Regions from separate parts of the Pseudarthrobacter sp. TE3704 genome, predicted to be linked through region 2. Evidence: riboswitches for the same ligand, from Rfam matches in the RefSeq annotation. Region 2 holds a riboswitch; each other region holds the start of a gene.
What was found. A riboswitch is a leader RNA that binds a small molecule or an ion and turns the genes downstream of it on or off. The one in region 2 is predicted to bind cyclic di-AMP.
Positions count from the first base shown of each region.

Region 1: another riboswitch for cyclic di-AMP. It lies ahead of ACZ9BC_RS19795 (aggregation-promoting factor C-terminal-like domain-containing protein); the one in region 2 lies ahead of ACZ9BC_RS20550 (M23 family metallopeptidase).
Region 3: another riboswitch for cyclic di-AMP. It lies ahead of ACZ9BC_RS06030 (LysM peptidoglycan-binding domain-containing protein); the one in region 2 lies ahead of ACZ9BC_RS20550 (M23 family metallopeptidase).

Region 1 covers NZ_JBWCCJ010000008.1:193,322-203,637, forward strand. Annotated here, with positions in the region: gene ACZ9BC_RS19755 (glycosyltransferase family 4 protein) at 1-561, shown strand, start outside; gene ACZ9BC_RS19760 (DUF3846 domain-containing protein) at 624-986, shown strand; gene ACZ9BC_RS19765 (nucleoside deaminase) at 1,028-1,531, opposite strand; gene ACZ9BC_RS19770 (phosphatase PAP2 family protein) at 1,594-2,397, shown strand; gene upp (uracil phosphoribosyltransferase) at 2,410-3,045, shown strand; gene ACZ9BC_RS19780 (glyoxalase superfamily protein) at 3,186-3,554, shown strand; gene ACZ9BC_RS19785 (HAD-IA family hydrolase) at 3,570-4,250, shown strand; gene ACZ9BC_RS19790 (YdeI/OmpD-associated family protein) at 4,231-4,506, opposite strand; gene ACZ9BC_RS19795 (aggregation-promoting factor C-terminal-like domain-containing protein) at 4,615-5,343, opposite strand; cyclic di-AMP (ydaO/yuaA leader) riboswitch at 5,349-5,501, opposite strand; partial or broken gene ACZ9BC_RS19800 (ATP-binding protein) at 5,605-5,778, opposite strand; gene ACZ9BC_RS19805 (winged helix-turn-helix domain-containing protein) at 6,524-7,387, shown strand; gene ACZ9BC_RS19810 (SixA phosphatase family protein) at 7,626-8,153, shown strand; gene ACZ9BC_RS19815 (EamA family transporter) at 8,276-9,277, shown strand; gene ACZ9BC_RS19820 (TetR/AcrR family transcriptional regulator) at 9,768-10,316, opposite strand, start outside.
Region 2 covers NZ_JBWCCJ010000009.1:123,010-133,325, reverse strand. Annotated here, with positions in the region: gene ACZ9BC_RS20595 (MSCRAMM family protein) at 1-163, opposite strand, end outside; gene ACZ9BC_RS20590 (DUF427 domain-containing protein) at 614-1,114, opposite strand; gene ACZ9BC_RS20585 (DNA repair helicase XPB) at 1,165-2,811, opposite strand; gene ACZ9BC_RS20580 (helicase-associated domain-containing protein) at 2,825-5,323, opposite strand; gene ACZ9BC_RS20575 (hypothetical protein) at 5,334-5,567, opposite strand; gene ACZ9BC_RS20570 (cold-shock protein) at 5,775-6,158, shown strand; gene ACZ9BC_RS20565 (DUF3027 domain-containing protein) at 6,165-6,836, shown strand; gene serC (phosphoserine transaminase) at 6,944-8,074, opposite strand; gene ACZ9BC_RS20555 (iron-dependent transcriptional repressor DtxR) at 8,357-9,052, shown strand; cyclic di-AMP (ydaO/yuaA leader) riboswitch at 9,200-9,412, shown strand; gene ACZ9BC_RS20550 (M23 family metallopeptidase) at 9,423-10,241, shown strand.
Region 3 covers NZ_JBWCCJ010000002.1:436,913-447,228, forward strand. Annotated here, with positions in the region: gene ACZ9BC_RS05975 (thioesterase family protein) at 1-632, opposite strand, end outside; gene ACZ9BC_RS05980 (endonuclease/exonuclease/phosphatase family protein) at 792-1,469, shown strand; gene ACZ9BC_RS05985 (NUDIX domain-containing protein) at 1,480-1,986, opposite strand; gene ACZ9BC_RS05990 (DUF1918 domain-containing protein) at 2,037-2,228, opposite strand; gene ACZ9BC_RS05995 (metallophosphoesterase family protein) at 2,302-2,808, shown strand; gene ACZ9BC_RS06000 (glucose 1-dehydrogenase) at 2,899-3,792, shown strand; gene ACZ9BC_RS06005 (DUF1810 domain-containing protein) at 3,796-4,239, opposite strand; gene ACZ9BC_RS06010 (DNA alkylation repair protein) at 4,223-4,792, opposite strand; gene ACZ9BC_RS06015 (TraR/DksA family transcriptional regulator) at 4,789-5,145, opposite strand; gene ACZ9BC_RS06020 (aggregation-promoting factor C-terminal-like domain-containing protein) at 5,181-6,518, opposite strand; gene ACZ9BC_RS06025 (hypothetical protein) at 6,680-7,648, shown strand; cyclic di-AMP (ydaO/yuaA leader) riboswitch at 7,834-8,002, shown strand; gene ACZ9BC_RS06030 (LysM peptidoglycan-binding domain-containing protein) at 8,006-8,866, shown strand; gene ACZ9BC_RS06035 (protein adenylyltransferase SelO) at 8,954-10,316, opposite strand, start outside.

The DNA.
Region 1 (10,316 bases), on a different contig from region 2:
CTGACGATTGATGCGTTATCCCGGATCCAGGACCTTGAGTGGACGGCGGGGCTGGTTGGATCCGACCAGGCCGACCCCGCGTATGCGGGGCAGGTGCGGGCCTCGATCGCCGCCAACGGACTGGAGGAGCGGGTGCGGCTGACCGGCGAGCTGGTGGGCGAAGAATTGGACCGGGAGTGGGATGCTGCCAACCTGAGCCTCCTGCCGTCCCGGGCTGAGGCGTTCGGAATGGTGGTTACAGAGTCTCTTGCCCGGGGCCTTCCGGTGGTAGTGCGCCAGGGGACGGGAGCGGTGGAAGCGTTGGGGCTTGCCGGGCTGACAGCTGACGACGGCGGCCCCCGGCTTCCCGGAGTGGCAGTGCCCCTTGTGCCGGGCGACCGGGAGGGGCCGGCCAGGCTGGCTGGGGTGCTGCGCGGCTGGCTTGGGGACCCGGACATCCGTGGGGCATGGCGGCGTGCCGCCATGGAAGCCCGGACCCTCCTGCCGGACTGGAACCGGACCGCGGAGATCGTCCTGGAGGCCCTGGCCACACCCGGCCCAAAAGGTGCGTCCGCCCCTTAGCCGCCCCGCTCGATTGGGGAACACAACGTAGCTTTCTGGTGTTAAACCTGGTGGAGACAAACATGGTGGACACCACGAAGTACAGAGCACTGATCATCCCGGACGACGACGCCGAGGCTGTCCGCGTTGAGCGCCTGGAATACAACCCGGAGGTCCTTGAGGGCCTGGTGTGCGGGGTTCTGGAGGACGTCATCCGCGGCGACTGGTGCGTCTATCTGAACGCCGAAGGCCACTATGCAAACCATCCCGTCAATGCCCGGGCCGCGCGATTGATGCAGGAGTGCGGCGTGGATGACGTGGTGGTGCCGCGCGGCACCGCAGTCTTCCTGGGCCGGGGCAGGAACTGGGGCTCTGCCGCAGACGTCCCGGAACACCTCATCCGCCGTGCGGAACAACTCTTTGGCGGATCCGGCATGGCCGCCTGACCTTCACCGGCGTCTGTCCTTCACCGGCCGTCTGACAGATCCTAAAGCCGGCTCCGGTGCCCGGCGAAGAAATCGCGCAGCAGCACCGCACACTCCGCTTCCCGTACGCCTGGATACACCTCCACCCAATGGTTAAGGCGGCGCTCGCGCAGGACGTCGAACACAGAGCCCGCCGCTCCCGCCTTCTCATCCCACGCCCCGAAAACCACCCGGGGAATCCGGGCCAGGACAATGGCGCCGGCACACATGGCGCACGGTTCGAGGGTGACCACCAGCGTGCAGTCGGACAACCGCCAGCCGTCCGCCTGGCCGCCGTCGAGCAGCGCGCGCTCCCGCAACCGCTCCGCAGCCCGGCGGATGGCAACCACCTCGGCATGGGCGGTGGGGTCTCCAAGCTCCTCCCGCTGGTTCCGTCCGGAACCCAGTACGGCGCCGTCGGGCCCCAACACCACGGCACCGATCGGCACATCCTCGGTAGCAAGGGCACGGCGGGCTTCCGCGAGGGCAAGCCCCATCCACGTGTCGTGTTTTTCAGCGGAGACCATGGCTCAATGATAGTTTCGAAGGATACCCAGAGCCCGTGACGAACATCCGCCGGGAGGCACACATGAGCACCGTCCGAGACCGCATGGACCAGTGGATCAAGCCGTATGCCGCCCTGTGGCTGACGCTGATCATAGGCGGAGCCCTGGTGGTCAGCCTTGCCGCGCTGGGCACGGAGGTGTATTCCGACGTTGTGGACGAGGAAGGGCTGGCGGGCCTTGATATTCCCGCCCTCGAATACTTCCAGACGCTGCGGAACCCCGAAACGGACGCCTTTGTCACCGGCTTCACGAATGTGGGCGGCGGAATCGGCATGCCCATCCTGGCAAGCATCCTGACGGCATGGCTGACCTTCCTAAGCAGGACGTGGCGGCCCATCATCCTGGTCGGAGGTGCGGCTCTGGTGTCCACCACGGCCACCACGGTGGGCAAGCGGCTCGTGGGCAGGACCCGCCCGGACCACACGGAAGCGGTACCGCCCTACGAGAACTCGCCGTCCTTCCCCAGCGGCCATACCCTGAACACCACCGTGGTGATCGGCGTGCTGCTCTACATCATGTGCCTGCAGTTCCAGATGCTCTGGGCGCGGATCACCGCCATCACGGCGGGGGTCATCTTCATCATCGCCATGGGCCTGAGCAGGGTGTTCCTGGGCCACCACTGGCTGACGGACGTTATGGCCGGCTGGCTGCTGGGCCTCGCCTGGGTGGGAATGGTGATTCTGGCCCACCGGCTGTTCCACCTGATCCGGCGGCGGGAGCACGCAGGCCCGGCACCCACCTTCGAGCACCCCGTGGTGCGCGATGTCGTGGCGGATGCCATGCACCATGACGGCCACGGCGGACGCGGCAAGGATAACGCCGGATGATAGTTTTGACGCATGCGCACTCTCGTTGTGGACCACCCGCTGGTCGCCCATAAGCTCACCGTTCTCCGGGACAAAAACACTCCGTCCCCGGTTTTCCGGCAGCTGACGGAGGAACTGGTGACGCTCCTGGCGTACGAGGCCACCCGCGAGGTCCGCACGGAACCGGTAACCATCGAGACGCCCGTCAGCACCACCGTGGGCACGGCGTTCACCAAGCCCACCCCGCTGGTGGTTCCCATCCTCCGCGCAGGCCTGGGCATGCTCGAGGGCATGACCAAGCTGGTGCCCACCGCCGAGGTGGGATTCCTGGGAATGGCCCGGGACGAGGAAACCCTGGACATCATCACCTATGCAGAGCGGCTCCCGGAGAACCTCACGGACCGCCAGATCTTCGTGCTGGACCCCATGCTGGCCACCGGGGGAACGCTGCGCGAGGCCATCAAGTTCCTGTTCAAGCGCGGCGCGTCGGACGTAACCTGCATCTGCCTGCTGGCGGCGCCCGAGGGCCTGGCCAAGCTGGAAGAGGAACTGTCCGGCGCCAACGTCACTATCGTCCTGGCCTCCATCGACGAGAAGCTGAACGAGAAGTCCTACATCGTTCCCGGGCTTGGGGACGCGGGCGACCGCCTGTACGGCATCGCAGGCTAGCGCCGCCTTTGAGACTCCTGACAAGGGCTCCGGACGAGGGCTCCGGTAAAGGGTCCGGTGTAGGGCTCCGGTAAAGGCTTCCGGGAAGCCGGCAAGGGCGAAGCCTTCCGCATTCCCGGGCCCGGTCGTAGCCTGTGCCCATGGACTGGAAACTTGAACTTGTATATGTCCCTGTGTCCGATGTGGACCGCGCCAAGGATTTTTACGTCAACAAGGTGGGGTTCAACGCCGATTTCGACGAGCGGCCCACGGACTCCATCCGCTTTGTCCAGCTGACGCCGCCCGGCTCCGCCTGTTCGATCTGCATCGGCGACGGGCTCACCGACGCCGCTCCCGGAACGGGCTCCAACCTGCAGCTGGTGGTCAGCGACATCGAGGCCGCGCACCGCCACCTGAAGGACAACGGCGTTGATGTCACCGACGTCGATGTGCAGGACTGGGGCCACTTTGTCTACTTCGCAGACCCCGACGGCAACAGGTGGGCGGTGCAGTACATCCCAGGCCGGTAGGGCACGATGGGAAGCATGAGCCATTCCGCTTCCGCCAGCCAACGAACCCTGACCTGCCGTGCCGTCCTGTTCGACATGGACGGCACGCTGGTGGACTCCACCGCCGTGGTGGAAGAGGTCTGGGGTGAATTCGCCGTGCGCTACAGCCTGGACTTCGAGGAGATCCTGCGGACGTCCCACGGTGTGCAGGCCATTGATACCGTCCGGCGCTTTGCCCCCGCCGGTGCTGATGTTCACGCCCTGGCTGCGGAGCTCGGCGCCATGGAGCGGGTCCGGACGGACGGCATCCTGGCGTTGGCCGGAGCGGCGCGGCTGCTGGGAGCCTTGCCCACCGACGCCGTCGCGCTGGTCACCTCCGCCGACCGTGTGCTGGCCGATATCCGCATGGCCGCTGCGGGGCTGCCAATGCCGGCCATTGCAGTTACGGCCGAACAGGTGAGCCGCGGCAAGCCGGACCCGGAAGGCTACCTCAAGGCAGCAGCCCTCCTGGGAGCGGACCCGGCGGAGGCGCTGGTGTTCGAGGACGCCCCCGCCGGCATTGCCGCAGGCGTTGCTGCTGGCATCCGCACCGTGGCTGTGGGGCCGAACACCGGACCGCTGCCGGACGGCGTGCTGCACATCGCGGACTACAGCAGTGTCACCGCCGTTGTGGACGCGGACGGCAACGGCCAGCCGGTTATTTCTTTGCGGCTTTGAAATCCGACACAACCTTGGCGATCCGCCGCGCCCGGGTTTCCGGTGCCGTGGCGTTATCCAGCGGCTCTACATACCGCCGCTGGGCGCTGTAGCTGAGGGTGGCGTAGCGCTCCTGCGCAGCCGGCTCCGCAGCCATCGCTGCCATGGTCACCACCACCGGAGGCCGCCTGCCGGCCCCCAGCCCCTCCACAACATGCTCGGGAACCTCGATGCCGGTCTTATTGCCGCTGCCCTGGATGGTGGTGGTGAAGTTCATGGTTCAAAATAAACCCGGCCCCGGACCGGCTTCAACAGAAGCGGCCCCCTTCAAAAGAAGAGGGCGGCTTCAACATGCTAGTGCCGCTTCAACGGCGGCAGCGCAGGCTTAGTACCAGTTGTTGGCGTAGTGGAAGTTCAGCGCGCCGCACGGGGACTGGTAACGCTCCTGGATGTAGTTCAGGCCCCAGTTGATCTGCGTGCGGTAGTTGGTGAGGTAGTCGGCGCCGGAACTCGCCATCTTCTCGGCAGGCAGGGACTGCACGATGCCGTAGGCGCCGCTGCTGGGGTTGGTGGCCGTGGTGGTCCAGTCCGATTCCTTGTCCCACAGCGTCACCAGGCACTGCATCTGGTCCGCGGCCCAGCCGTAGGATGCCAGCTGGCCGGCTGCGTAAGCCTGGGCACCTGCGGGGTCATTAACCGCGACGACGGGAGCCGGCTCGGGTGCCGGTGCCGGTGCCGGAGCGGGCGCGGGTTCAGGGGCCGGTGCCGGAGCAGGTTCAACCGGAGCAGGCTCGGGTGCGGGGGCCGGTGCCGGCTCCGCCGCCTGCGGCACAACGTTGATCGCAGGGGGCGCGGGTGACTGAGCCGGGTTGGACCGGATCTCGCTCTTCTCGATGCTCATCTGCGCATCCGAATCCGCTGCGGACTGGGCGCTTGATGAGACTGTAGTCATGGCATTGGTCGCCTGGCCTGCGGCGCCTACTCCGACCAGCAGCGCACAGGACGCTGCCAGGACTGCGGCACGCTGGCCAAAGGTGAAGTTCTTGCCTTCAGGACGCTCCGCATTGCTGTCAGAGCCGTTTTTCGGGCGCGGTTCTACCGGGAATTTGAACATGATTGATCGCCTCTCACACCTGCGGAGTTAGCTGTCGGGTTCGGATGAGGGCATCCGGCCACACGGAAAGATCACGTGCTGGCTTAACCCCAAGGGCAGTACATGCCCGGGACGGTGGGTCCCCCGCCTCTGCCTTGGTCAATCGGGGAGATCCGGGAAGTGGCAGAGCTTGGCGTCATCCGGATATGCGGTCCGAACGGGAACCGCACCCAATCGACGGTACAGGAGTGCAGGACTTAAGTCACATTTAGGTAACGGAGATCACGACGGCGGCGCGTCGCCTTGCCCCTTTTGATGAAGGAGTGGCAGTTGCAGGGCGAACTCCGCACGGCTCGGCCGTGACGTCACCGTTATCCGGCCGCCGTGAGCTTCCGCGATCGACTGCACGATGGACAGGCCCAGGCCGCTGGCGCCTTCGGCCGCGGAGGGTGCCGCCTGGCCTTCCGATCCTTTCGACGGACCACCGGCTGTCCGCAGCCCCATGCTCATCAGCTCGCAGAGGCTGGACTCATCGTCCACGACCAGGGTGCGGATGGGGACCCGTGCGGGTGCGAGAGTTTGGGGAGGTTGTACTGCCCCGCTCCTGCTGCAGGGATGCCACCGATCCTTGGGCAGGGCCTTCGGTAACGCCTCCACGTGCCGTTCCATCCTTTTTGGTGCCCCAGCCCAAAAAATTTTCCTGCCCCGCCAGCGCGCCGCTGGACATAGCAGGGAGGTAAGGAGTCCGATTTTGGGATTCTGCCCTCAGTTGAATAAAAGAGCACGAAAGGAGTGTTTCGGCGAAGGATGTTGCGAAATACTCCCTTCGAGGTCCACTCATCGGATAACGAACGTTATTCTTTAGGGACTTCCGGAATCGTGATCTGCGCCACAACGGAGCATTTTGTCTCACCATGCGGACGATTGCGTCCATTGTTACTTGCAAGTTGCCATTGTTACGCTGCACACTTCCAATGTGAACAAGAACTCAACAGCACCTGCAGCCGCAGAATATTGGCCCAGCACATCAGCTGCTGCCGACATGCGCTGTTGTCGAATGCACGCCTGACCTTCCCACCCGCCGAAGTTCCTAGGCATTCGCCCCCCAGCCCAGCGTCGGGCGCCCCTCTCCAATTCGCATTGCGGGGAAACCCAGCATTCGAGCCGCTACTGCGGCCATTCACATTGAGGTAAGCATTCCATGTCAGTTGCATCCGGATACGTCCACATTTCCGTCCGTAACGCCGCCAAGGCCGGCCAGCCCTCCGGCCTGCGCCCCGGCTTCGGGCCCCGCCCGTCGCTCTCGCCGTCATCCGGAAGCAGCTTCCCGGCGCAGGGCTACGCCCCGCAGGGATACAACCCCAACTCCTACGGCCAGCTGCGCGCTGTTCCGCCGGCCGAGTCTGCGCCCCTGACCGCACCCACCCCTGTGGTAGCAGGACCCAACGCAGTACGTCCCGTCGCAAACGACACCGTGGCCCGCGGATTCGTCCTCTACATGGGCATCGACGAGGAAACCGCGGCCGCTGCAGGCACCTCCATTGCCAAGCTCGCCCAGGAAATCCGCGCCTACGCCCAGTCCCTGGTGACCGGGGCCGAGAGCTACGCGGCCGTGGCCGTTGCCCCCGCCGGCACCCCCGGTTCCGCGCTCGACGTCGTCCGTTCCACCTTCGGTGACCCCACCGTCAACTCCCGCCAGCGCACGGAGACGCCCCGTCCGCAGCAGCCGCAGGAGCCGCGCCCGTCCGGTGTCCTCATCGACCTCGCCCGCCGCGAAGTGCACCTCGACGGCGAGTCACTCAACCTCACGTTCAAGGAGTTCGAGCTCCTGAACTACCTCGTGGAGAACGGCACCCGCACCGTGGGCCGCGACGAACTCCTCGAAGGCCTGTGGCGCAATGCCGAGGAAGTGCCCAACGAGCGCACCATCGACGTCCACATCCGCCGGCTCCGCTCCAAGCTGGGCCGCCTCGCCAACACCGTCCGCACCGTCCGCGGCCAGGGCTACCGGTTCTACGAACACCCCGAAGTTGTGGTCTGGGCCGCTCCGGAATACTCGATCTAGCACTCAGCGACGCCCGAAAGCGGCATTTCGCCGTGCCTTAGACACCTCCTTCGTTCCTCCCCACCGCCTCCCTCGCCTCGCAAGCTCGGCCAGGGAACCCGGGCGGCGTGGCCCCCGGCGATGCGGCACTACGCGAAATGCCGCTTTTGCGCGTCCGGCCTCTCCGGGCATGTGCCTCCGCGGCTGGTTGGGCTCCGTCGGTGCGCCCCATAATTTCCGGGCCGACTAGGCTTGGGGCATGAGTGAGCACCATCTTCGACGGCTTGTGATCATGCGGCATGCCAAGGCCGACTGGCCCGGGGGCGTGGCTGACCATGAGCGGCCGCTGGAGGAACGCGGACACCGGGAAGCCCCGCTGGCCGGACGCTGGCTGCTCAAGCACAACATCGTTCCGGATTTCATCCTGTGCTCCAGCGCGCTGCGGACCCGGCAGACCTGCACCTGGGTGTGCTCCGAACTCGGTGACAAGGCCCCCACCCCCAAACTGGAAGACGGGCTCTACGCTGCTTCGGCGTTGCGGATGCTCACTGTCATCAACCACGTGCCGGACACCGTCACCACGCTCATGCTGATCTCCCACCTGCCCGGCGTCCAGGACCTGGCCATGCACCTGGCCTCACGGGACTCCGACCACGACGCCTACATGGATGCCGCCACCCGCTTTCCCACCAGCGCACTGACGGTTCTGGAGACGGAAAAATCGTGGGCGGAGCTGGACGGACAGGACGCCCGCATCACGAAATTCAAGGTTCCGCGCGCCCATTGACCCATGTAGGTCGCGCCAAGTGCCGTTATAAGCACTCAAAACGGCATATAGCGCTACCCAGTTGGGGCCGTGATTTCCCGCAGCAGCCCCGCAATGTGCCCGCGCTCTGACACAGTGGGAGCGTGAACCTCCGAGATTCCCTCCTCGCCGCCCTGGTTGCCGTCCTGTGGGGCCTGAACTTCGTTGCCATCGACGTCGGGCTCCACCCCGAAGGCCACGAAGTGCCCCCGCTCCTGTTTGTGGCAATGCGCTTTGTGCTCGTCGTCTTCCCGTGGATCTTCTTCATCAGGAAACCGGACGTCAGCTGGAAGGCGATCGTCGGCGTCGGGCTGTTCATGAGCGCGGGCCAGTTCGGCCTCCTGTACCTGTCCATGGCGCTGGGCATGCCGGCGGGCCTCGCGTCGCTGGTGCTGCAGGCCCAGGTGCTGCTGACGGTCCTCCTCGCCGCCGCCTTCCTGGGAGAGCGGCCGAACCGCAGGCAGCTGGCAGGTGTTGTCCTGGGCGTGGCGGGCCTGGCGGTGGTTGCAGTGGGGCGCAGCGCCGTGGCACCGCTGTTGCCCCTGCTCATTGTGCTGGCCGCGGCCCTCTCCTGGGCTGCCGGAAATGTTATTGCCCGCAAGGCCAAGGCTGCCTCCGGACTTGGCCTGGTGGTCTGGTCCGGTGCGGTGGTGCCGTTGCCCCTGACCGCGCTTTCCCTGCTCGTCGACGGCCCGGACGAGGTCATCGCCACGCTCACCACCCTGCAGCCGCCCACAATCCTCAGCGCCCTCTACACCGCGGTGTTTGCCTCGCTCGTGGGCTACGGAATCTGGAACCGGCTCCTGGCCAGCCACCCGTCGTCGGCCGTTGTTCCATTCACTTTGCTGGTCCCCGTGGTGGGGATGACGGCTGCCTGGCTGGCATTGGGGGAGGTTCCGACGCCCGCCGAACTGGGCGGCGGGCTGCTGCTCCTGGGCGGGGTTGCGACGGCGGTGCTCACCTTTGGCGGCCGGCGGCGTCAGCGCCGGGTTGCCGAACCGGCGCCTGGCTTGGGTGCAGGCTTGCGGACCGGCGGGACGGACGACGACGGCCGCTTGGCTGCCGCGGGCACCCTCGCCGGAGCGCGTGAACCGGAGGGCCGCTGAGCTGTTGCTGTGTTCCTTGCGACAGGGCGTGCCGTTGTGGCGGCCGCACGGCCCTGTGCTGGGGACTGCCTGCCGCTCGGGGTGCCGGGCCGCCGTCCGGCGGGCCAGGCGGCGCCGAGGAAAAGGACGAGCAGGGTGGCGACGGACGAGGCAGCCGCACCAATGAAGTAGTTGTCAGGGTCGCTGGTGGGCAGGGGAGTGCCCAGGAATGAGGACTGTCCGTCGTATGCCAATTCCCACGTGCCCATAAACGCCAGGGCGAAGCCGACCGTGAGGCTGGTGCCGGCGCCTGCGGCCAGCAGCATGAACCGCCGACCCCGGGCGAGGATCTCGGCCACAGCGGCAACGTAGGCCAGGCCCAGGACCCCCAGGAACGCGACGAACACCGGTTCCGCGAGCGTGATTCCCGTGAGTACAAGCAACCCGGCAGCGACGACGCCGCAGATGACCGCAAACTTTCCGCTGTTCCCCATATGCCGCATGAGCACCATCATTCCTGAGGAACATCCGGCTTCAGCACGTAGCCGCGCATGATGGCCATGATTGCTGCAACGCTTTGGTCACGGGTGCGCTCTGGATTGTAGGTCTGGCGGTCCAGGCCCACTACGAAGCAGGCACCAAAAATGGCCGTCTCCAGGCTGCCCCGGGACACCGATTCGTCCACGGGGTAGGCCTTCGCCACGCTCTCCACCGCTTGCGCGATCACGGCCAGCAGCTCACCGCGCAGTACCGTGAATGTTCCTTGCCATTCACTGGGCGTCCGCCAGTTTTCGCTGACCCAGAGACGTGCGAAGGATGGATACTCGGACATGAAATCCATGGCCTGCCCGATCATGGCCTCCATGGCCAGCAAAGGGTCTCTGGCTGTCCCTGGGCCCACTGTCCCGTCCTCTGCCGCTCCCAGCAGGCGGGCCTTGAGGATGTCCACGCCGTGCCGCAGCAGCTGGGCAATGAGTTCGGCCTTGCTGCCGAAGTTGTAATAGACGGTGCCCTTGGACACTCCGGCGGCGGCGGCAATCTCGTCCACGGTGACGTTGGC
Region 2 (10,316 bases):
CCGCATTGGCCCAGTCGTCCTCAACGCCATTCACCAACAGGTTGCCGTCACCGGCGTCGAAGGGGCTACCGGGCAGGTTTGCCTGTGCCGATGTAACGCCGGAAAGGATTAAAGCCAGACAGGCGATTCCTGCACCCCAACGGGCGCGCGTAATGTTTTTCATGGGTGTGTGCTCACTTCAGAGTGGCGAATGATGTTTCGGAACAGGCAGATGACCTGCGCCGGCGAAATCCCCAGCATCTCCCCAATATTTGATCGGCCGTGGCCCGCGCAGAGGGGCCCGGCCGGACTACTCCTGTCGTCGCTTCGTCGCGTAACGGAGTCGGTTGGGCAGCACGAAGCCAGCGGTCATTGCTGGTTGTGGGCCGGGGCAAAGGAAGGTCGATCTGCGCATGTGAAGCCGTGTTCTACGAAACGGACCAGGCCGTCAGCCAAGCCCTCAGGTCCCGATCTGAGTTCGGGACCTGTTCCCTACATGTAACCCAGCGCTCTGACCGTACTGCCGGGAAAGTGCACGAACAATGTCGTCATCAACTCTTTGCGGTTTCCCGCAGTCTGCGCCTTTTCCCAAGGCGTTATGCTGCACGGACACGGCAGGTAGGAGTCCGCGGGTTCACCAGCCCATGGTCCCCGGCTCTCCCTTGAACGGACCCACCACCCGGTCTGTGATCCAGCCGCCGTAGAAGCCGCCGGCCTGCGGACGCACGCGCTCGCCGTCCACCTCGCAGGAGTCCATCCTGCCGGGGTAGACCGCCACACGGTTTGCCAGGTCCCCGTATCCCGCGACGGGCTCGGGGTAGAACCAGGCCGCCCTTTCCGCTACCGCGCTGCCGCCCCGGACAGTGAGGTAGCGGGCTGAACCTTTGAACTCGCAGAAGCTGCTTCCGGGCGCAGGCTCCAGGGCTCCCGGGATGAACGCGGAACGGGGCACGTAGTAGACGGGAGGATGGCTAGTCTCAAGGACACGGAGGGAATCCGTGGTGTCCAGGATCAGTTCCCCGCCGAGAATGATCCTGATCCGTTCCCGGCTCGGCTCGACGCGCGGCGGACGGGGGTAGTCCCAGACCGACTCCTGGCCTGGCAACGGAATGACCGGACGTATTTTCGGACGCATGCCTCCCAGTGTGCACCCATGGAGTGGCCGATGGGGCCTGCGGTGCGCGCTTAGCCGGGCTGGCCCACGTCCTTGGCATCCATGATCCGGTACGCGTAGCCCTGCTCGGCCAGGAAACGCTGGCGCTTCGCGGCGAAGTCCTGGTCCAGGGTGTCCCTGGCCACCAGGGAGTAGAAGCGGGCCGCCCGCCCGTCCTTCTTGGGCCGTAGCAGCCTGCCCAGCCGCTGCGCCTCCTCCTGCCGTGATCCAAACGAACCGGACACCTGGATGGCAACCGAGGCCTCCGGCAGGTCGATGGAAAAGTTGGCAACCTTGGACACCACCAGTGTCTGGATCTCGCCTGCCCGGAAAGCATCGAAGAGCTTCTGGCGCACCTTCACCGATGTGTCACCTTTGATCACCGGCGCCTGCAGCCGTGCGCCGAGGTCGTCCAGCTGGTCGATGTACTGCCCGATCACCAGCAGCTGTTCACCGGCATGCCTGGCCACGAGCTCTTCCACCACCAGGGTCTTGGATTCGGAGGTGGAACACAGCCTGTACTTGTCCGCGTCCTCGGCCATGGCGTAGGCAACCCGTTCGTCCTTCGGCAGGTCCACCCGGACCTCCACGCAGTCGGCCGGGGCAATGTACCCCTGGGATTCGATGTCCTTCCAGGGCGCATCATAGCGCTTGGGTCCGATCAGGCTGAACACCTCGCCCTCCCGGCCGTCCTCCCTGACCAGGGTGGCGGTGAGCCCCAGCCGGCGCCGGGCCTGCAGGTCCGCTGTCATACGGAAAATCGGCGCCGGCAGGAGATGGACTTCGTCGTAGATGATCAGGCCCCAGTCGTGGCCGTCCACCAGCTCCAGGTGCGGATACAACCCGCCGCGCTTGGTGGTGAGGACCTGGTACGTGGCGATGGTCACGGGACGGACTTCCTTCACTGCCCCCGAATACTCGCCGATTTCGTCGTCCGTCAGGGTGGTGCGCTTCAGCAGTTCGTCCTTCCACTGCCGGGCAGCCACGGTGTTCGTGACCAGGATCAGGGTAGTGGTTGATCCGGTGGCCATCGCCGCTGCCCCCACCAGCGTTTTGCCGGCCCCGCAGGGAAGCACCACCACGCCGCTGCCGCCTGCCCAGAAATTCTCGCTGGCCAGCTGCTGGTAGGGCCTCAGCTTCCACCCGTCCTCGTTCAGGGCGATCAGGTGCGGGGTGCCGTCCACGTAGCCCGCCAGGTCCTCTGCGGGCCAGCCGATCTTGAGCAGGAGCTGCTTGAGCTGCCCGCGCTGGGAGGCGTGCACCACCACGGTTTCCCCGTCGATCCGGGGCCCCAGCAGGGGCTGGATCTTCTTGGCCCGGATCACTTCCTCCAGGACCGGATAGTCGTCCGTCCGCATGACCAGACCGTGCTGGGGGTCCTTTTCCAGGCGCAGCCGGCCGTACCGCGACATCGTCTCCTCGACGTCGATCAGCAGCGAATGCGGCACCGGGAACCGCGAGTACTTCAACAGCGTGTCGAGGACCCTCTCGGCGTCGAGGCCGGCGGCGCGGGCATTCCAAAGTCCCAGCGGCGTCAGCCGGTAGCTGTGCATGTGTTCGGGGGCCCGTTCCAGCTCGGCGAAGGGCGCAATGGCGTGCCGCGCCTCGGTGGCCAGCTCATGGTCCACCTCCAGGAGGATGGTTTTATCGCTCTGGACAATCAGGGGTCCGTCGTTCACGCGGGGGAGTCCTTCACTGGTGCAGTTCTTCTGCAGCCTCAATGTCGATAATGCGGTGGATGGACAGGACACGTTCCGTTTCCTTCGCGGGGTCGAACACCCGCACGCGTCCGCCGCTCACCGATAAGGGAACAACGATTTCCAGGTTGGCATTCCCCAGGCTGTCCACCACGTTCATGCTGATCCGCTGCTTCAGCCTGATGGCACGCTGCAGGGCCTCAAGCCCCAGCTGGGTGGCCGCCTCGCCTGAGTGGTCCCCTGACGGGGCATGGCCACCGTGGCCATGGTGGCCGACGGCGGGAGCGGCGTGCCGCAGCACGGCCAGTTGGGCGTCCACGTCCTCGGCTGCCGGCGCGGTCCGCGGTTCCGTGTAGACCGGCCGAAGGCTTTCCTGGGCGGCAGGAGTTCTGCGGAGCCGGACTGCGGGGTCTTCTGTTCCTTCGACCGTGGGGGAGAAGCCCAGGCTCCGCAGGACCTGGGCTGCCTCCCGTGGCGGGGCAGTGGATATCACGACAGTGGGCGCGATGCGGACCAGGCCCAGCCGGGCTGCTTTGGGCCCGGACAGGAGCTCGGCAAGGGCTGATTCGTCGTCGCTCTGGATGAAGCTGGCGGCCGCGCCTACCCGCAGCCTGCCGTGCCGCGACGCCGTGTCCTCCACGAGGTATTCAAGCGGCTGGGGAACGGAGGTGGCGGAGTGTTCCCGCAGGAAGTCCAACAGGCCGGCGGCGTCGTAGCCGGCGTCGAGGGCGCGCCGGATGGAGTTGTCCGAGAACCGGTAGATGGTGGCGGGGCCCTGGCCTTCGGCATCGGCCATCACCAGAAGCTTTTCGGTCAGTTCAGGGGCCAGGTAGCCCGGCGCGACGGCGGTCAGGTCGGCCTGCAGGAGTACGTGGTTCAGCGCGGCGGGCAGGTGCTCGCCCAGGATGTCGAGGGCGGCATCCGGCTGGTCTTCGGCGAAGGCGCTGCCCAGCTGGCTCAAGGCGCCGGATCCCATCAGGCCAAGCAGTTCGGCTTCGGCGAGGACGCCCCGGATCAATGAACTGAACCGCCGCGCCATGCGTGGCTGGGCCCACTCGGCACGCTGGAGGACCGCGGCGGCGTCGAGTACCGGCGCCGTGCCGTCCGGCGCTGCCGCTTCGGTGGTGAGCTGGTGCAGGATTTCCAGGATGCGTTTGCGGATCACGGGAGCGTCGGGGCGCTGGGGCTCGGCGGACAACGCCACGATGGTGCTGCCGGAGGCCGTGCGGTGCCCTCCAGCCCCCTGGGCACCGTTGACGGGCTGGCCTACCAGCGAGGGGACGCGTTCGCTGGCCAGCCAGGCGTTCACCAGCCACAGCCACTGTTCCTGGCGGGGCAGGACCAGCCACTCAAGCTGCGGGGGCTGGACCCAGGAGGAGGAATCCACATCCAGCCGGATCAGGCCCGCAAGCCCGCAGAGTTCCAGCAGCAGCCCCACGCGTGCCTGGTCCACCCGCAGCTCGTCGGCGAGCCGGCGCATCTCCCGGACCCCCACCCCGCCGCTGCGCAGCGTGGCCAGCGGCTGCTCCCGTACGGCATGCAGCAGCTCACCCACCAGCCGCAGGGTTTCCGAGATGGCACTCATCGCCGCGTTCCTGCGCAGCACGGCGGTAGTCCTGCCCAGTTCCGGGATGGGCGGCGATAGCGTGAAATCGTTGATGATCGCTCCGCCCCGCAGGGACACCCCTACGCTGTGCGGCAGTTCAACATGTGCAGCATCCAGCGGCACCAGCAGGCCGCGGGCCAGAAGCCAGTCAACGGGCCCGACGTCGGACCCCTCGGCGGTGATGGACGCCTTGCGTTGCGCCTGGGGCACGGCACCCATGGCCCAGTTGCGGAACCTGGCGAGCAACGCCGTCGTCCGCTCAGGGGCTCCGGCGAGGATTTCCTGCAGCGCCTCAGGGGAAGAGGTCCAGTGCTGGAGGGCGAGGGCTGCCTCCATGGGGGTAGTGGCGTCGTGGATGGCGACGCCGCTGCGGTGCAGTTCGGAGACCAGCTGGACCGCCCGCTGCGCGAACGCCGGCTGGAGGCGGACCAGCTCGGTGTAGCTCCTGCCCAGGCCTGCCGGGTAAAGGCCCACCACGTCCTTGAGGCAGCCCACCGGAAGGTAGAAGCGCTGCCTGGCGGCGGAGGACGGGGTTCCGTGCGGGGGCGATGCCCGGTGCACCAGGGCCAGTTCCTGCAGCGTTGCCAGGATCCGTTCAACCGCGGCGAGCGTGGCGCCGGAGATCATTTTCCTGAGCCCGGCCGCCGAGGCGCTGTGCTCAGTGTCCGTGTTGGTGCATAAATGGAGGGTTTCGAGGACCTGCATCTGCGGCCTGTTGAGCCGTTCGAGGGCCCGCTGCACGCTGACCCGTGCACTTGCCCGCGCGGCGAGGGCGGAGAAATCCGGAACGGTGGGGGAGATGAGGTCCGGCCGCGCGGCGAACAGCGCCCGCAACGAGTCATCGCTGCGTGCCTCAAGGTCCTTGCTGAGCGCGCGAATAAGGGACATCAGTCCAACGTTACCGCTGGTCAGGCTTTCCTGCCCGGCGGCGCCCGGCAACACTGTCCAGAACAAGGAAAAGCATGAGGAGGAACGCCACAGGCAAACCGTACAGTGCGGAATAGGTGACCCACGCCGGCGCCACCGAGCCGGCGAAGGCAAGGGCCATGACAGCTCCCACGGCGGCCAGGGAGAGCACGGCAATGACTGCGGCGACGATCATGATGGGCCGCCGGTATCGCGAGGGTGTCATGGACGTAACGCTACAGCCCCTGCGGCGGCGGGCGTGAACGGCGTTACCTGACGCCGTTGAAAGCAGGATTCGGGCACCGGGCAGGATAACCTTGAAAGATACAGACCAACACGGTTTGCAGCTGCCATACCTTGAACCCGCACAACACTGCGGATGCGGTGGCGGCCGGCCGTGTCTCACGACAGCAGAACGAAGAAGGTTGATTACGTGCCTACCGGCAAGGTCAAGTGGTATGACAAGGACAAGGGCTTCGGGTTCCTCGCAGGCGAGGACGGCCAGGAGGTTTTCCTGCCCAAATCGTCGCTGCCCGAGGGTGTAACGGATCTCAAGGCCGGCACCCGCGTAGAGTTCGGCGTTGCCGACGGCCGGAAAGGTGCGCAGGCCCTGGGGCTGCGTGTCCTGGACAAGACGCCGTCCATCGCCAAGGCCAAGCGGCCCAGCGCAAGGGACCTTGCTCCGCTGGTCCAGGACCTGGTGAGCGTGCTGGACAACCTCTCCGGCACCCTGTCCAAAGGCAAATACCCGGAAGGCAACAAGGGCAAGGCCATCGCGGCTGCCCTGCGTAAGGTTGCCGACGAGCTGGACGTTTAGGCACTGATGACTCCGGAAGCTGAACAGCCGGCGGCACAGGCGCAGGACCAGGCAGGTCCCACTCCGGGGGAGGCCGGGACCGCAGCCCCCGCCGGTGCGAAAAGCGTTGTAAAGCGCCCGCCGGCAGGTGTGCCTGTGTGGCGGACCGGAAGGCCTGATGCCTTCCTGGCTGCCGCCGTCGACACCGCCCGCGCGGCCCTGGAGGGCATCACCGCCGCCTCCGACATCGGGCCCCACCTGGCAGCCAAAAGCGAGGGCGACCGCCTGGTGACGCACCTGTTCGAGTCGAAGCTTGCCGGCTACGCAGGGTGGCAGTGGTACGCGGTTCTTACCCGCAACTCCCGTTCCAAAGTGGTTACCGTCAGCGAGCTGGGCCTGCTGCCGTCCGAGGATTCCATCCTGGCCCCGGAGTGGGTGCCGTGGGCGGAACGGGTCCGGCCGGAGGACGCCCAGGAACAGGAAGCCGAGACTTCGGAACAGGAGACAGCCCCGGCGGACGCCGCCGGGCCGGTTCCGGACGGGGTACCTGCAGGGCATGAGGGCGCCGGCCAGGACCTGCAAGCCCCGGACGTGGAGCCTAAGGATGTGGACGCCGCGGATCTGGAGGCAACGGACTCTGATCCGGCGGACACTGATTTTGGGGAGCAGTCTTCCGGGGACGACGCCGGCACGCAGTAAGTGCCGACGTCTCCCAACGGGGGACATGCAAAGCGGGGACACAATAACGGCGCCGCCCGGGCAGGACCCGGGCGGCGCCGTCGAACGTTAAAAGGCGTCCCTGCGGCCTACTTCCGCAGCTCGCCCACCACGTAGTCGATGCTGGCCAGCAATGCGGAAACATCAGCCGGCTCGATGGCAACGAATGTTGCGATGCGCAGCTGGTTGCGGCCAAGCTTCCGGTACGGCTCGGTGTCCACAATGCCGTTGGCGCGCAGGACCTTGGCCACCACGGCGGCGTCCACGGACTCGTCAAAGTCGATGGTGGCGATGACGTTGGAGCGTTCATCCGGGTTGGCGACGAACGGGGTGGCGAATTCCGAAGCCTCAGCCCATGAATAGATGCGGCCAGCAGAGTCCGCCGTGCGCTTGGCCGCGAATTCGAGGCCGCCGTTTGAGTTCAGCCACTGCACCTGGGCATCCAGGGTCACCAGGGTGGACAGCGACGGGGTGTTGTAAGTCTGGTTCAGGCGCGAGTTGTCGATGGCGGTCTGCAGGTCCAGGAAATCCGGGATCCAGCGATCGCTGGCCTTGATCCGGGCGGCGCGTTCCACGGCAGCGGGGGAGAACAGGCCAAGCCACAGTCCGCCGTCGGAGGCAAAGTTCTTTTGCGGTGCAAAGTAGTAGACGTCGCTCTCTGCAACTTCCACGTCCAGGCCGCCGGCAGCCGAGGTGGCGTCCACCAGCACCAGCGCGCCCTCATCGGCACCTGCCACCCGCTGCACGGGAGCGGAAACACCCGTGGAGGTTTCGTTCTGGGGCCAGGCGTAAACGTCCACGCCTGCTTCGGCCGTGGGCACGGGGCGGGTGCCCGGCTCGGACTTGATGATTGAGGAGGCGTCCAGGAAAGGAGCCTTGTTGGTTGCGGCCGCAAACTTGGACCCGAACTCACCGAAGGACAGGTGCTGGGCCTTCTTCTCCACGAGTCCGAAGCTGGCAATATCCCAGAATGCCGTGGAGCCGCCCACGCCCAGGACTACTTCATAACCTTCGGGTGCGCGGAAGAACTGGCTCAGGCCTTCGCGGACCGAGCCAACGAGGTTCTTGACCGGGGCCTGCCGGTGGGAGGTGCCCAGGATGTTCTTCGATGCCGCGGACAGCGCATCAATCTGCTCCTGCCTGACCTTGGAAGGTCCTGCGCCGAACCGCCCGTCCTGAGGCAGGAGGTCGGCGGGAATAGTGATGCTGGGTTCGCTCACAGGGGCTCCAATTTGGGCGTGGACGTGGCTTTGGTCCGAACGGGTGGATGGTCGCTGGCCGGCAGCCGGCAATGACTGCAACTGAGGCCTTTCCCATTCTGCCTGAACAGCTGTTTCGGCGGGAACCGGACCCGTCATAGTCCAGCCATTGAGACGTCCTGCGGGCAACCGCGAACTATTCGGACAAAGTCAAAATAGGCTAAGCTTGCCACCGGACTACGTCGCAGTGATAGGCGATACGGTGGGACAACGCAAGGTACTGCGCTCGAGGAGCTGAGCTGGATGACGGATCTGATCGACACTACGGAAATGTACCTTCGCACCATTTTGGAGCTTGAGGAAGAGAACATTATTGCCCTGCGGGCCCGTATTGCCGAGCGGCTCCGCCACTCGGGACCCACGGTCTCCCAGACCATCGGCAGGATGGAGCGGGACGGGCTGGTGGTGGTGTCCGGCGACCGGCACCTTGAGCTCACCGAAACCGGCCGTAAGCGCGCCACCGAAGTGATGCGAAAGCACCGGCTGGCCGAGAGGCTCCTGGCCGACGTCATCGGACTCGATTGGGCGTACGTGCACGACGAAGCCTGCCGCTGGGAACACGTCATGAGCGAACGGGTGGAGCGGCGCATCTACGAGATGCTTGACCACCCCACGGAGTCGCCCTACGGCAATCCCATCCCGGGACTCGCTGCCCTGGGCGGCCAGCCCCTGCCGGGCGGTTCCGACGGAGCCGTGAGCCTGCTGGAAGCGATGAAAACATACGGTCCTGCGTCGGCGGTAACCGTCAGCCGGCTGGCCGAACCCATCCAGGTGGAGCCCGAACTGCTGGTCCAGCTTGATGAGGGCGGCATCCGCCCCGGCGCCACCGTGTCGCTCGAACGGGTGGGGGACTACATCTCCGTGCGGGTACCCGGCATTGAAGGTGCGCTGGAGCTTCCACCGGAAGTGGCCGCCCACGTGTTTGTCACGGTCCGGTAGAGGATCCGCCCGGGCGCGATTACCCTATCGAATGGCATTTAGGCAAAGATAACGGAATTGTTACTTTGGGGTTTAAGCCTCTATAGTTGAACGCGAGCGTTGATACTAAAGCGTTACCTGATCCGGAGCCGAGCTCTGCCAGCGGACCAGGTGCACGAGCAATAACTGGCAGAGGCGGGGGAACCACAAGCGGCAGCGGGGGACTGCCTTGGGGTGAAGTCCGTCAGCAGCAAGCCTCTTCCAGCGAAGGAACCCTTTCCGGGGATATCTCTGTGCCGAAGCTTGCCTACGGCGGACCGGGTCTTTGAACTCTCTGACCCGAATCCGACAGCTAACTTCGCAGGCTTTCAGAGAGGAATCCTTCTTGTCCATGCAGACCTCCAGGGGGCGCCGCCGCGCGGCCAGCCCCGCTTCGACACCGCGTGTCGTCGAAGTCATCCACACGGAGCGCCCCCGCGATCTCCACCGTGATGCGCGCCGCCGTCGGGGTCCCTTCCAGCAGATCACCGAGTTTGCCTCCGCCAGCGGCATCGGCCAAAAAGCCGGTATTGCCCTTGCCGCCACCGGCCTGGTGCTGACCGTGACTGTTCCGGCCACCAGCCCTGTGATGGCCACCGACGGCGGAGGCACACCCGTCGCTGCCTCGGCAGTTACGCCCCAGCCGGCTGTCACCGCCGAGGCGGGAGCCCAGATTGACTTCAGCCGCTCGGCCGTTGTCACGCAGGCTGACCCGGACGGCAAGCTTAAGCAGCTCCTGAGTGCCCAGTCTGCCGGGGCCGTCTCGAGCGCCGCTTCTGCCGGGAGCCTTGGTGCCCCGCTCGCCACCATGTCCACTGCATCCCCCTTCGGCTACCGGGTCAGCCCCATCACCGGCGGCTCCGGCGACTTCCACCGCGGCCAGGATTATGTGGCACAGTGCGGCACCTCCGTCCTCGCTGCTGCCACCGGCACCGTGACATTTGTTGGCTGGCACCAGTACGGCGGTGGAAACCGCGTAGTGGTGGACCACGGCAACGGCCTGGAGACCACCTACAACCACCTGTCGTCCTTCAGCGTGACAGAAGGCCAGACGGTCTCCCGCGGCGACGTTGTCGCGCTGAGCGGGACCACCGGAGCCTCCACCGGCTGCCATCTCCACTTTGAGGTGCAGGTCAACGGCGAAGTTGTCGATCCCACCCGCTGGCTTTAGTCAAATGAGTGCAATCTCTCACATGGGTGTTACCAGCCGTGACCTGAATGTGACATTGCTGCAAAACTCCTGTAC
Region 3 (10,316 bases), on a different contig from region 2:
GGAAAGGCGTAGCTGTCCTTGCCGGGTGGAACCCGGGCGGCGATGCCGTTGGCTGTGTCCACCAGCCCCATCAGCCGGGCCAGGTCGCTGCTGTCGTTCCGGTCAGTCAACGGATGGTCGGTGCGGAGCCAGACTTTGCCGGCACCCGGCCGGTGCCCTTCGGCCACGCGCATCTCAAGGGACCTGATGTAGCCGCCGGGCCAAACGGCGGAACCGTCATAGGGTTTGCAGTCGTCGGGCCCGGGAATGGCCGCGTCCTCAATGGCTGCCACGGCGGCGGTGTCGCTGGTAATCATCCGCCAGGCGGTGGCGCGGATGGCGGTCCGGCCGTCGGCGACGAGTTCGGCCTGCAACAGCTCGATGGTCCGCCCGGGCCGGAGGGTGGAGGTTTCAATGTGGGACACGCCGCCAGGGATCAGCCCCAGGATCTCGTAGCTCAGGCGTGCCATCCGCATGTCCGCCCGCGGCTGGTGCCGTTCCAGGGCATCAGCCATCAGGCCGGATGCGGGTGCCATGTGCTGCTCGTGGGCGTTCCAGGCGCCCTGCGCGTGGATGGTGGAGCGGAAGCGGCCGCCGCCCAGGTTTTGGTAGTAGGCATTGCCGTGCGCCAGTTCGGGAAGCTCTTCAGTCAACGGTGACCTTTCGCCGGATCTCAGTGAATTGGCACTAACTCTATCCGTTGGGGCCGGAGGACCGGCCAGCGGGTCGGATTGAAATGTTTGAACGTGGAGGAAGGCGGCGGACTAGACTCAGGAACTGGTCCTGTCAGCATCCCTCGGAAGAGGTGTTCCATGCGCGTCATCAGCTACAACCTCCGCAAGCACAAGGCCAGCGGCGAGCTCCTCGCCCTGGCCCGGAATCATGACATCGATGCGCTGTGCCTCCAGGAGGTGGATTCCAGCGACCTGCCGGAAACCCTGGGTCCCCTGCACCTGGCGGACACCACCAAGGGCAACCGGCTGGGTTTGGCCATCTACTACCGCACCAGCCGCTTCACCGCACTGGACACCCAGTCCTTCGCGCTGAAGAAGTCGATGCATGACAGGGTGCTGGCACCGGCCCATGAGAGGCTGATCGGGACGCGGGTGATGGACAATGACACGCAGCATGAACTGGTGATCGGATCGTTCCACGCCGCCCCGCTCACCGCCTCCAATTCGCTTCGCCGCAAGCAGATCCATGCCGCCCATGCCGAGCTGCTGAGCATGGGCAAGGGCCTGATGACCCTGATGGTGGGCGACTTCAACTACCCGTTCTTCACCAAGAACCTTGATATCCACATGAAGAATTCGGGTTATGCGCTGTCCCTGAGCAACCGCCGCACCTACACCCGGTACAAGGTGTTCAAGGGCCACTTCGACTTCGCGACATCGCTGGGCCTGGACATCCAGAGCGTGGAGACACTTCCGCGCGGCAACTCAGACCATCTTCCCATCCTGGTCACTGCCGAATACGGCCCGGACTACTAGGCAGCCCGCTTTACGGGGACGCCAGCCGCTCCCGCAATGCAGGCCATGCCGTCGCGAATCCGGGGTGCAGTTCCTTCGATTCCACCTCGCCCAGCGGAACCCAGAGCAGTTCAATGCTCTCGGGATCGCTGATCACCGGATCGAAAGGCTCCCGCACCAGCACCACCACCGTGGTGTAGGACCAGTAGCCGAGATCCAGCACCGAGGTGAAGAGCACGTCCACGCCCGCAGGCGGCACCGCCGCTTCCTCGTAGGCTTCGCGGAGGGCCCCGTCAACGGGTTCTTCGTTTTCGTGGAGGGCCCCGCCCGGCAACCCCCAGGTACCGCCGTTGTGGCTCCAGACCGCCCGGTGCTGGAGCAGGACGCCTTTGGACGGGTCATAGGCAAGCACTCCCGCAGCCCCGAACCGGCCCCAGTAGCGGCCGCGCTCCCCCTCCACCCAGGCGTCGCCGGGATCCCGGGGACCGGTACGGACGGGCGGAGTGGAGGATGCTGCGGAGGCCGGTGAATGATCCATCACGCCAGTCTGCCAGCTCATCCATCCTGGGCCCAGCACACCGCCCGGCCTCAGGTGCCGTGCCCGCGTTCGACGGCGAAATCACCGCCGGGGTACATGATGGTTTCGTGTCCGTCGTCGAAGCGGACCAGGTAGGGCGGTGTTCCGCCCTGGCCACGCACTTCAACGATCACCCCGTGACGGTCCGTGGATCCCACAGTCCTTCCGTGGACGATGATCCGGTCACCCTGCGCTGCCTCCATGGCAATCACCTCCAGCCCCCAGATTACGTCCACGCGGCGGGCCGGAACAGGCCCCGCATGGCAGGATTTCCCTATGCCGCTCAGCCTCCTCCTGATTGCCGATACCCATGTCCCCAAACGGGCCAGGGACCTTCCCGCCCAGGTGTGGTCCGCCGTCGAACACGCCGACGTGGTGTTCCATGCGGGGGACTGGGTGGAAGCGGCATTGCTGGACCGGTTCGAACAGCGGAGCCGTTCGCTGGTGGGCGTGTACGGGAACAATGACGGACCGGACCTGCGCAGCCGCCTCCCCGAAACGGCGCACGTCACCGTGGAAGGCGTCCGTTTTGCCATGGTGCATGAGACCGGGCAGGCCAAGGGGCGGGAGTTGCGGTGCGAGGCCCTTTTCCCGGATGCCGATGTCCTGGTTTTCGGGCACAGCCACATCCCCTGGGACACAACCTCCCCGGGTGGCCTGCGGCTGCTGAACCCGGGCTCTCCCACGGACCGCCGCCGGCAGCCCGCCTGCACTTTCATGACGGCGACGGTCGACGGCGGCAAGCTCACGCGGGTGCGCCTGGTGGAAGTCCAGCGGGTGTAATCACGGGTTGGCAGGTGGCCGCTCGATGCCTAGGCTTGAACGGTAAGCATGCTTAGCTTTTGGAATCCACCAACCACCAGGAGGACCACCATGACAGACCAGTACACCTTCCGTAACCCGGTCACCGCCTATGAGCAGATCTCCCCGCCGGAACAGCACCAGCCCGAGCCCGGCCTGGATGCGGAGCTGACGCCCAAGGCGGACCTCGGGGAGGACACCTACCGCGGTACCGGCCGTCTGGAGGGCCGGAAGGCGATCGTCACGGGGGCGGACTCCGGGATCGGCGCGGCGGCGGCCATCGCCTTCGCGCGGGAAGGGGCCGACGTTGTCCTGTCGTACCTGCCCCAGGAGGAGGAGGACGCTGCCCGGATTGCCGGCATCATCGAAGCCGCGGGCCGCAAGGCCGTCAAGGTTCCCGGGGACCTCAAGGACCCGGTGGTCTGCCGCGAGGTCGTGGACACGGCGGTGGCTGTCCTGGGCGGCGTGGACATCCTGGTCAACAACGCGGGCAAGCAGGTGGCGCAGGAGGAGCTGGCCAACATCACCGACGAGCAGTTCGACCACACGCTCAAGACCAATGTGTATGCGATGTTCTGGCTGACCAAGGCCGCACTGCCGCACATGCCTGCCGGTTCCACCATCATCAACACCACGTCCGTACAGGCCTACAACCCGTCGCCGACGCTCGTGGACTATGCCACCACCAAGGCCAGCATCAACAATTTCACCAAGGGCCTGGCGCAGCAGCTGGCGCCCAAGGGCATCCGGGTCAACGCCGTTGCGCCGGGGCCCATCTGGACCCCGCTGCAGGTCAGCAGCGGCCAGCCGAAGGAGGACCTGCCGGAGTTCGGGCAGTCCACTCCCCTGGGCCGCGCCGGGCAGCCCGCGGAACTTGCGCCCGCGTACGTGTTCCTCGCCTCTCCGGAGTCCAGCTTCGTCATTGGTGAAACGCTGAACGTCAACGGCGGCAGCCCCACGCCGTAGCGGCTACGCGCCGTCCTGTTCAGCCAGCAGGGCGTCGGTGGCTTCGTCCGGCTGGCCGTCGAAAAACTGGGCCAGGACGGTTTTGAACACCGTTTCGCCCGGCGCGGCGCGGAGGAAAAGGGTCATGGACGACTGCAGTTTGCGGGCGTCGATGCCGCCCAGGATGTCCTCTGCGGCGCGCCCGGCGTGGTTGGTGAGTGCTTGGGCGCATTCGAGCAGGCGCGGTCCCAGCACGTCGTGCTCAAGGTATCCGCGGGCTTCGGCCAGCGAACTGATGGCATATGTCCGGGACGTTGCGCTGTGCCCCAGGCCCGCGATCTGCGGAAAGATGAACCACATCCAGTGGCCGGATTTTCGGCCCAGCTGCAGCTCTGCCAGCGCCTGATCGTAGGTTCCGCCGCTGTCCTGCGCCGAGACGAAGCGTTCGAGGTCAAAGGGCTCGTTCATGGCTGTCTCCTTGTGGTGGGGCTTCTGGTCTGGCTTGCTGGTCAATCAGGGCCGCCGCCTGGCGCAGCCGTGTATCCGGGTCCTTCCGCCACCGGGCCAGGACAACGTCCGCCCTCTGCCGGTCCCGGTCGGGCAGCCCGGCAAGCAGCGGCACCACCACATCGGCCACCAGCGGATCGGCGAGTTCCCAGGTCTGCGCGGAGCGGAGGAAGCCCTCCATCCGGGTAAGGTCGGAGTGCCGGAGGACACCCACCCTGGACTGGAGCAGCACCACGGCCGCCAGCCGCCGTTCGAAGACGGGCCGGGCGCCCGGCTTCGGCTGGCCCCACAGGGCGGAGGCGAGCAGGACCACGCCGTCATGGTCCAGGTCCTTGTACTTCCGGAGTGCATCGCGGACGGTTCCCCGGACTGCGCCCACCGAGGAACCGTAGGAGGCGAGGGCCCCGCCCAGCCTGCCCCCGACGTCGTCCGCCCGGTACCAGGCACCCTCGTTCTTCAGCGTGCGGTCAATGAATCCTGCCGCCGCCGTGACAGTGTCCGCGGCGCCGCTCACTGGCGCCCCGCCGCAGCGTGGTTGATGCAATACGGCGTCCAGGGCCGGGCCTCCAGCCGCCCTTCGGCTATGGCTTCACCGCACACGGCGCAGCTGCCGTAAGTCCCTGCCGCAAGGCGTGCGAGGGCGGCTTCCACCTGGTCCAGGCCTGCGCTGCTCTGCTTCAGAAGCGCCGAAGCCTGCGAGAGTTCGAAGGCGATGGTGGCGCCCTCCGGATCGTGTTCGTCATCCACATTCGAGTCCTGGCGGGCCGAGTTGGCCGACGCGATGTCCGCGCGAAGGGACGGAAGCAGGGCCACCTTCCGTTGCCGCTCCTCCTCGAGCATGATCCGGAACCGTTCGAAATCAGGCATGTGAAAAGCGTAACCGCCCGTGCATCCAGTGGGGGTCAGTACCAGTTTTTCGCCACGGAGTGGTTCCAGGCCGCGCACGGCGAGCCATACCGTTCACGGATGTAGCCAAGGCCCCACTCGATCTGCGTGCGGTAGCTGGTGAGCCAGTCACCGCCGGCGCTGGCGTACTTTCCCGGCGGCAGCGCCTGCGGGATTCCATACGCGCCGGAATAGGGGTTGGTGGCGGTGGTCAGCCAGTTGGATTCCTTGGTCCAGAGCTGGGCGAGGCACAGGAACTGGTCCTGGCCCCAGCCATAGGCGCCCAGGCGGCCGGAGGCATAGGTCTTTGCCCCCGCCGGATCGTTGACGGCGCCGCCGGGCACGGAAGGTACGACGACGGCGGGCGGGACAGGCGGGACAGCAGGCGCCGGCGGAGGTGCTGGAGCGGCGGGAGCCGCCGGGACAGGATTCGCCTGTGCCGGATTAGGAGGGGCCGGATTGGGAGGGGCGGGGTTCAGGAGGCCAGGATTCGCGGCCGGCGGATTCTGAGCTCCGGCACCGGCACCATTGGCGGCGGCTGCCGCGTGCCGACGGGCCTGTTCCTCGGCGGCCGCCCGCTTTGCCGCCCGGGCTCCCTCATAGGCGGCGAGCGCCGCCTGGCCCTGCCGGTACTCCTCCTCCACTGCCGCCGTCGTCCCCTTGAGGGAGGCAAGCTGTGCGGTCAGTTCCCCGCTGCGCCGCTGTTCCTCCCCTATGTGTCGCGCCACTGCATCCTGTGCGGAACGCGCTGCGTCCAGTTTGCTTTTTGCCTCCGCGGAAAGGCGCTCGCGCTCTGCCCTTGCAGCCTTCTCCCGGTCGGCCAGCGAGGCAGTGATTTTCCCGCCGGCCGCCGCCTTGTTGACGAGGGCTGCGGTCTTGTCACCCACAATGTGAACGACGTTGAGTCCATGGACGCTGTTGGCCTCCAGGGCGTCCAGGGCCACGAAGAAACCCATGGCTGTCCCGCCGGTGCGGTAGGACTGGGCGGCCAGCGCTCCGATCTCCCTCCTGTGCTGCAGCAGTTCAGCGCTTGCCCGGGCAGCCTGCGCGGCCAAGGCGTCCACCCTGGCGGTGGCGGACTGCAGGGCGGCGTCGGCCACGGCATAGTCCGCAGCCGATGTCACTGCGGCGCTCCCCAGCGACTCGGACTGGGCCTGGAGACCGCTGAGCAGGTCATTGATCCTGTTGATTTCGGCGGCCTTGCCGGCCGCCGTTTGCTGGGCCTTCTGCACGTCCTCCCAGGACGGATACCCGCCGGGCGGCGCCTCGTCCGCGGACGCCGGGAGCAGCACGGCCGAAGCGGTGAAGGCAACGGCCAGCAGGCCTCCCAGCAACGGGGATCTCGCCTTGGTCACGAACGGGGACATAGTTCCGAAGCCTACCGGTGGCACAAAGGCCCCGTGGGTCACAGTAGCCACATCGTTACATTTCCGTGTGGTGGATACGAAAGCTGAAGACAGCTGTCGCGTAGCACCCGATTCCGCCCTCGGGGCAGTGCCGATCCTAGACTTGTCCCATGGGCGGGAACAGCGCACCGGCACGCACTCGAGCGCTCCTTCCACGCCTTCGCCGCCTGCGGCTCCTGGCCGCAGCGGCAGCGCTGGTGGCGGTACAGGCAACGTCGGCCTGCACGCCGACGCCGGCGCCGCGGGCTACCGGGCCGGCACCGACTGCCGCAGCAGGGCAAGGACCCATAGCTGTCGAGCTAAACCAGTCGCGGGACCAATATGGCAAGCCTGAGGTCCAGCTGCAGCTCACCAATACGTCGGACGCTGCTGTGACGGTGATCCAGGCCGAAGTCATCTCTCCCTTCTTCAAAGGAGCGATCAGCTGGATGCCCGCCGGGGGTGGCATCGAACTGCCGCCCGGCCAGCCGAAAAGCCTGCCGGCGGCGCTTCCCGCTGCAACGTGTGAGGAGCACCCGTCCCCGGACGGGGAAACGGCGACGGCCACCGTGCTCGTGACCTCACCCGGACAGGCCCGGCGCCGGCAACTGACCTTCAACGCCTCAGATCCATTCGGGGTCCTCCGGCGCAACAATGGCGAACTCTGCCTCGCCACCGCAGTAGCCGCCGTGGCGGACATCCGCCTGGGCACCCAGCTGGAGGTGGCGCCGGACGCGCGCACTGCCGTCGTCCATCTTGTGGTGGCCCCGCACATGGCAGCAGATAGGACAAACCCGGACCAGGCGGCCCGATCCCTGACCATACGGAGCATCGGCGGCACTCCCCTGCTGGCCGAAGCGCCCTGGAATCCCTGGCCGGAAAACCTCACCGTCGCGGCGGGTGACGGGCCCAGTCAGTTCCCATTGCACTTCCGCCCCGCCCGCTGTGACCCGCATGCAATTGCGGAGGACAAAGTGGGCACTGTCCTGCCTCTCCACGTCACTGTCAACGCCAGGGAGGGACCCATCCGCGTTCCAGCAGAAGCAGTGTTACGTGCGCAACTTTATGACTTTGTTACGCGGTCCTGCGCGCAGGGTTAGCAGCGGACTATTAGGCGAGGTCAAGACGGGATCCTTCTGTGCAATCAAGACGATTGCCTAATCCGAGAGGAGGGCCTCGTATGTTATCCAAATGTGACAATCAGCGGCTGGGCGGGTTATGGTCTTTCACGTGTCCCTCCCAAGCGGGACATTCCCCTCAGCATGCCGAGCCCTGCCGCTGATACGGGATTCAATCGCTTTCCTGTTGGCAGGGACGGGGGAACCAAGTTTCCGCGGCTTTTTAAAGCCTTGGGGTTAAGTCGACAGCGCCTCGTTCCGTTCGGGGTTGCTTTCGGCCGGGTATCTCCAACCCGAACCCGACAGCTCACCCCGCAGGCATGGGAGAGGCGATCAACCGTGTCAAAAAATTCCATCACCGCCCGTCACCGCGCGACTCCGGCCCGCTCAATCGTGCTTCACGGTTTGGCTGTTTCCGCCAAGTCCCAGGCCCGGACGCTCGGCCGCCCGGCCCTCGCAGTTGCCGCTGCATCCGGCATTGCGTTCGGCGTCGGAGCTCCGGCCCATGCAGGCGTGACCGGCCCGGACAGCACCGAAGCCACTAACGTCCAGGCCTACTCAGCGCCCGCCGCCGCAGTTGCCGCCCCCGCAGCAGCAGCCGCCGCCAACGTCCACACCGTTGTTTCCGGTGACACCCTGGGCGCCATCTCGGCAGCCAACGGCGTCAGCCTCAACGATGTCCTCGCCGCCAACGGGCTGGACATCTCCACCATCATCTACCCGGGTGACCAGATCACCATCCCGGGCGCCGGATACGCAGCACCCGCCGCCGCTCCGGTCCAGGCCGCATCCGCTCCCGCGAACACCGGCATGAACATCTCCTACGCCTCCACCGCCCCCGCTCCGGCACCGGCCCCCGCACCGGCACCGGCTGCTCCCGCCGCCACCGGAACGGGCACCGGCGCAGCCATCCTGGCCAACGCCTACGGCCAGCTCGGCGTCCAGCAGGATTGCACCGCCATGGTGGAGAAGGCCCTCCGCGCCGTCGGCAAGTCCGTGGGAGACCTGGCCCCGGGCCAGTTCTACCAGTACGGCTCCGTGGTGGGCACCCCTGCCCCCGGTGACCTGGTGATCACCGCCGGCCACGTTGGCGTCTTCGCCGGCAACGGCCAGGTTGTCAGCGGCGGCGTTGACGGCTTCAAGACCGAGGTCCACTCCATCAGCTGGCTCAGTGGAGCTTCCTTCGTCCGCGTAGCTTAATTCCGCAGGCGCACCGAAGAAGCGCAGACAAGGGCGGCAGCCGGGATATCCCGGCTGCCGCCCTTGTTTCGTTCCCGGTCTTCCGGGCTACGTACCGCAGAAGGTCATGTAGGTGCCGAAGTCTTCCGGCGGGCCTTCCGTATAGCGTTCAAGGCCCGGGCGTTCATCGTAGGGAGCAGTGACGGCCTGCAGCAGCCCGTGCAACGGATCAAGGTCCCCCTCGGTGGCGGCCGCGAGCGCTTCCTCCACGAGGTGGTTGCGCGGGATGTACACCGGGTTCACCGAATCCATCAGGTCAGCGTCGGGATCCAGTGCCAGCCACTGCCCGGCCCAGGCGTCGAACGCAGCGAGGTCCAGGACCATGCCGCGGGCCGGCCGGACGTTCCCCCGCGCTGCCTGGCCGAGGTTCCGGAAGAACTGGGTGTAATCGACGGGCCCGTCCTTGAGCAGCGCCACAACCCCGTCCACCAGCTCCGATGCTGCGGCGTCCCCGGGGCTCCCGGCAGGGGCTTCCGGCAGGCCCAGCTTGGTTTTCATGCCGCTGAACCAGGCATCACTGTACTGCTTCCGGAATTCGCCCAGGGCTTCCACGGCGGGGGTAACGGCCTGCTCCTGGTCCTCATTGAAAAGCGGCAGCATCGCTTCGGCGAGGCGGGCGAGGTTCCATTCGGCCACCACGGGCTGGTTGGCGTACGCATAGCGCCCGCCGACGTCAATGGAGCTGTAGACCGCGGCGGGATTGAAGGCGTCCATAAAGGCGCATGGTCCGTAGTCGATGGTTTCACCGGAGATGGTCATGTTGTCCGTATTCATCACGCCGTGGACAAACCCCACCAGCATCCACTGCGCCACCAGCGAGGCCTGGGCGGACACTGCGCCCTTAAAGAGCGCCAGGTATGGGTTGTCTGCTTCTGCAGCGGCCGGGTAGTGCCTGGCGATGGCGTGGTCCGCCAGCCGGCGCAGGAGCTCGATGTTGTCCGTCGCCCGCGCGTACTGGAAACTCCCCACGCGCAGGTGGCTGCTGGCCACCCGGGCCAGGACCGCGCCGGGCAGCATGTCGTCCCGGCGCACCTGCCGTCCGGTGCCCACCACGGCGAGCGAGCGGGTGGTGGGGATGCCCAACGCATGCATTGCCTCGCTCACCAGGTACTCCCGCAGCATGGGCCCGACGACGGCGCGGCCGTCGCCTGCCCGCGCAAAGGGTGTGCGGCCCGAGCCCTTGAGGTGGATGTCCCGCAGGCGGCCGTTGGCGTCCACGATCTCGCCGAGGAGCAGGGCCCGGCCGTCGCCGAGCAGGGGCGAGTACCCACCGAACTGGTGTCCGGCATAGGCCTGGGCCACGGGGGTTGCCCCTTCCGGCAGGTGGTTGCCGAGCAGGAGCCGGACGCCCTCGGGCGTGCGGAGGTAGTCCGGGTCGAGTCCCAGCTGATGTGCGAGCGCCTCATTGAAG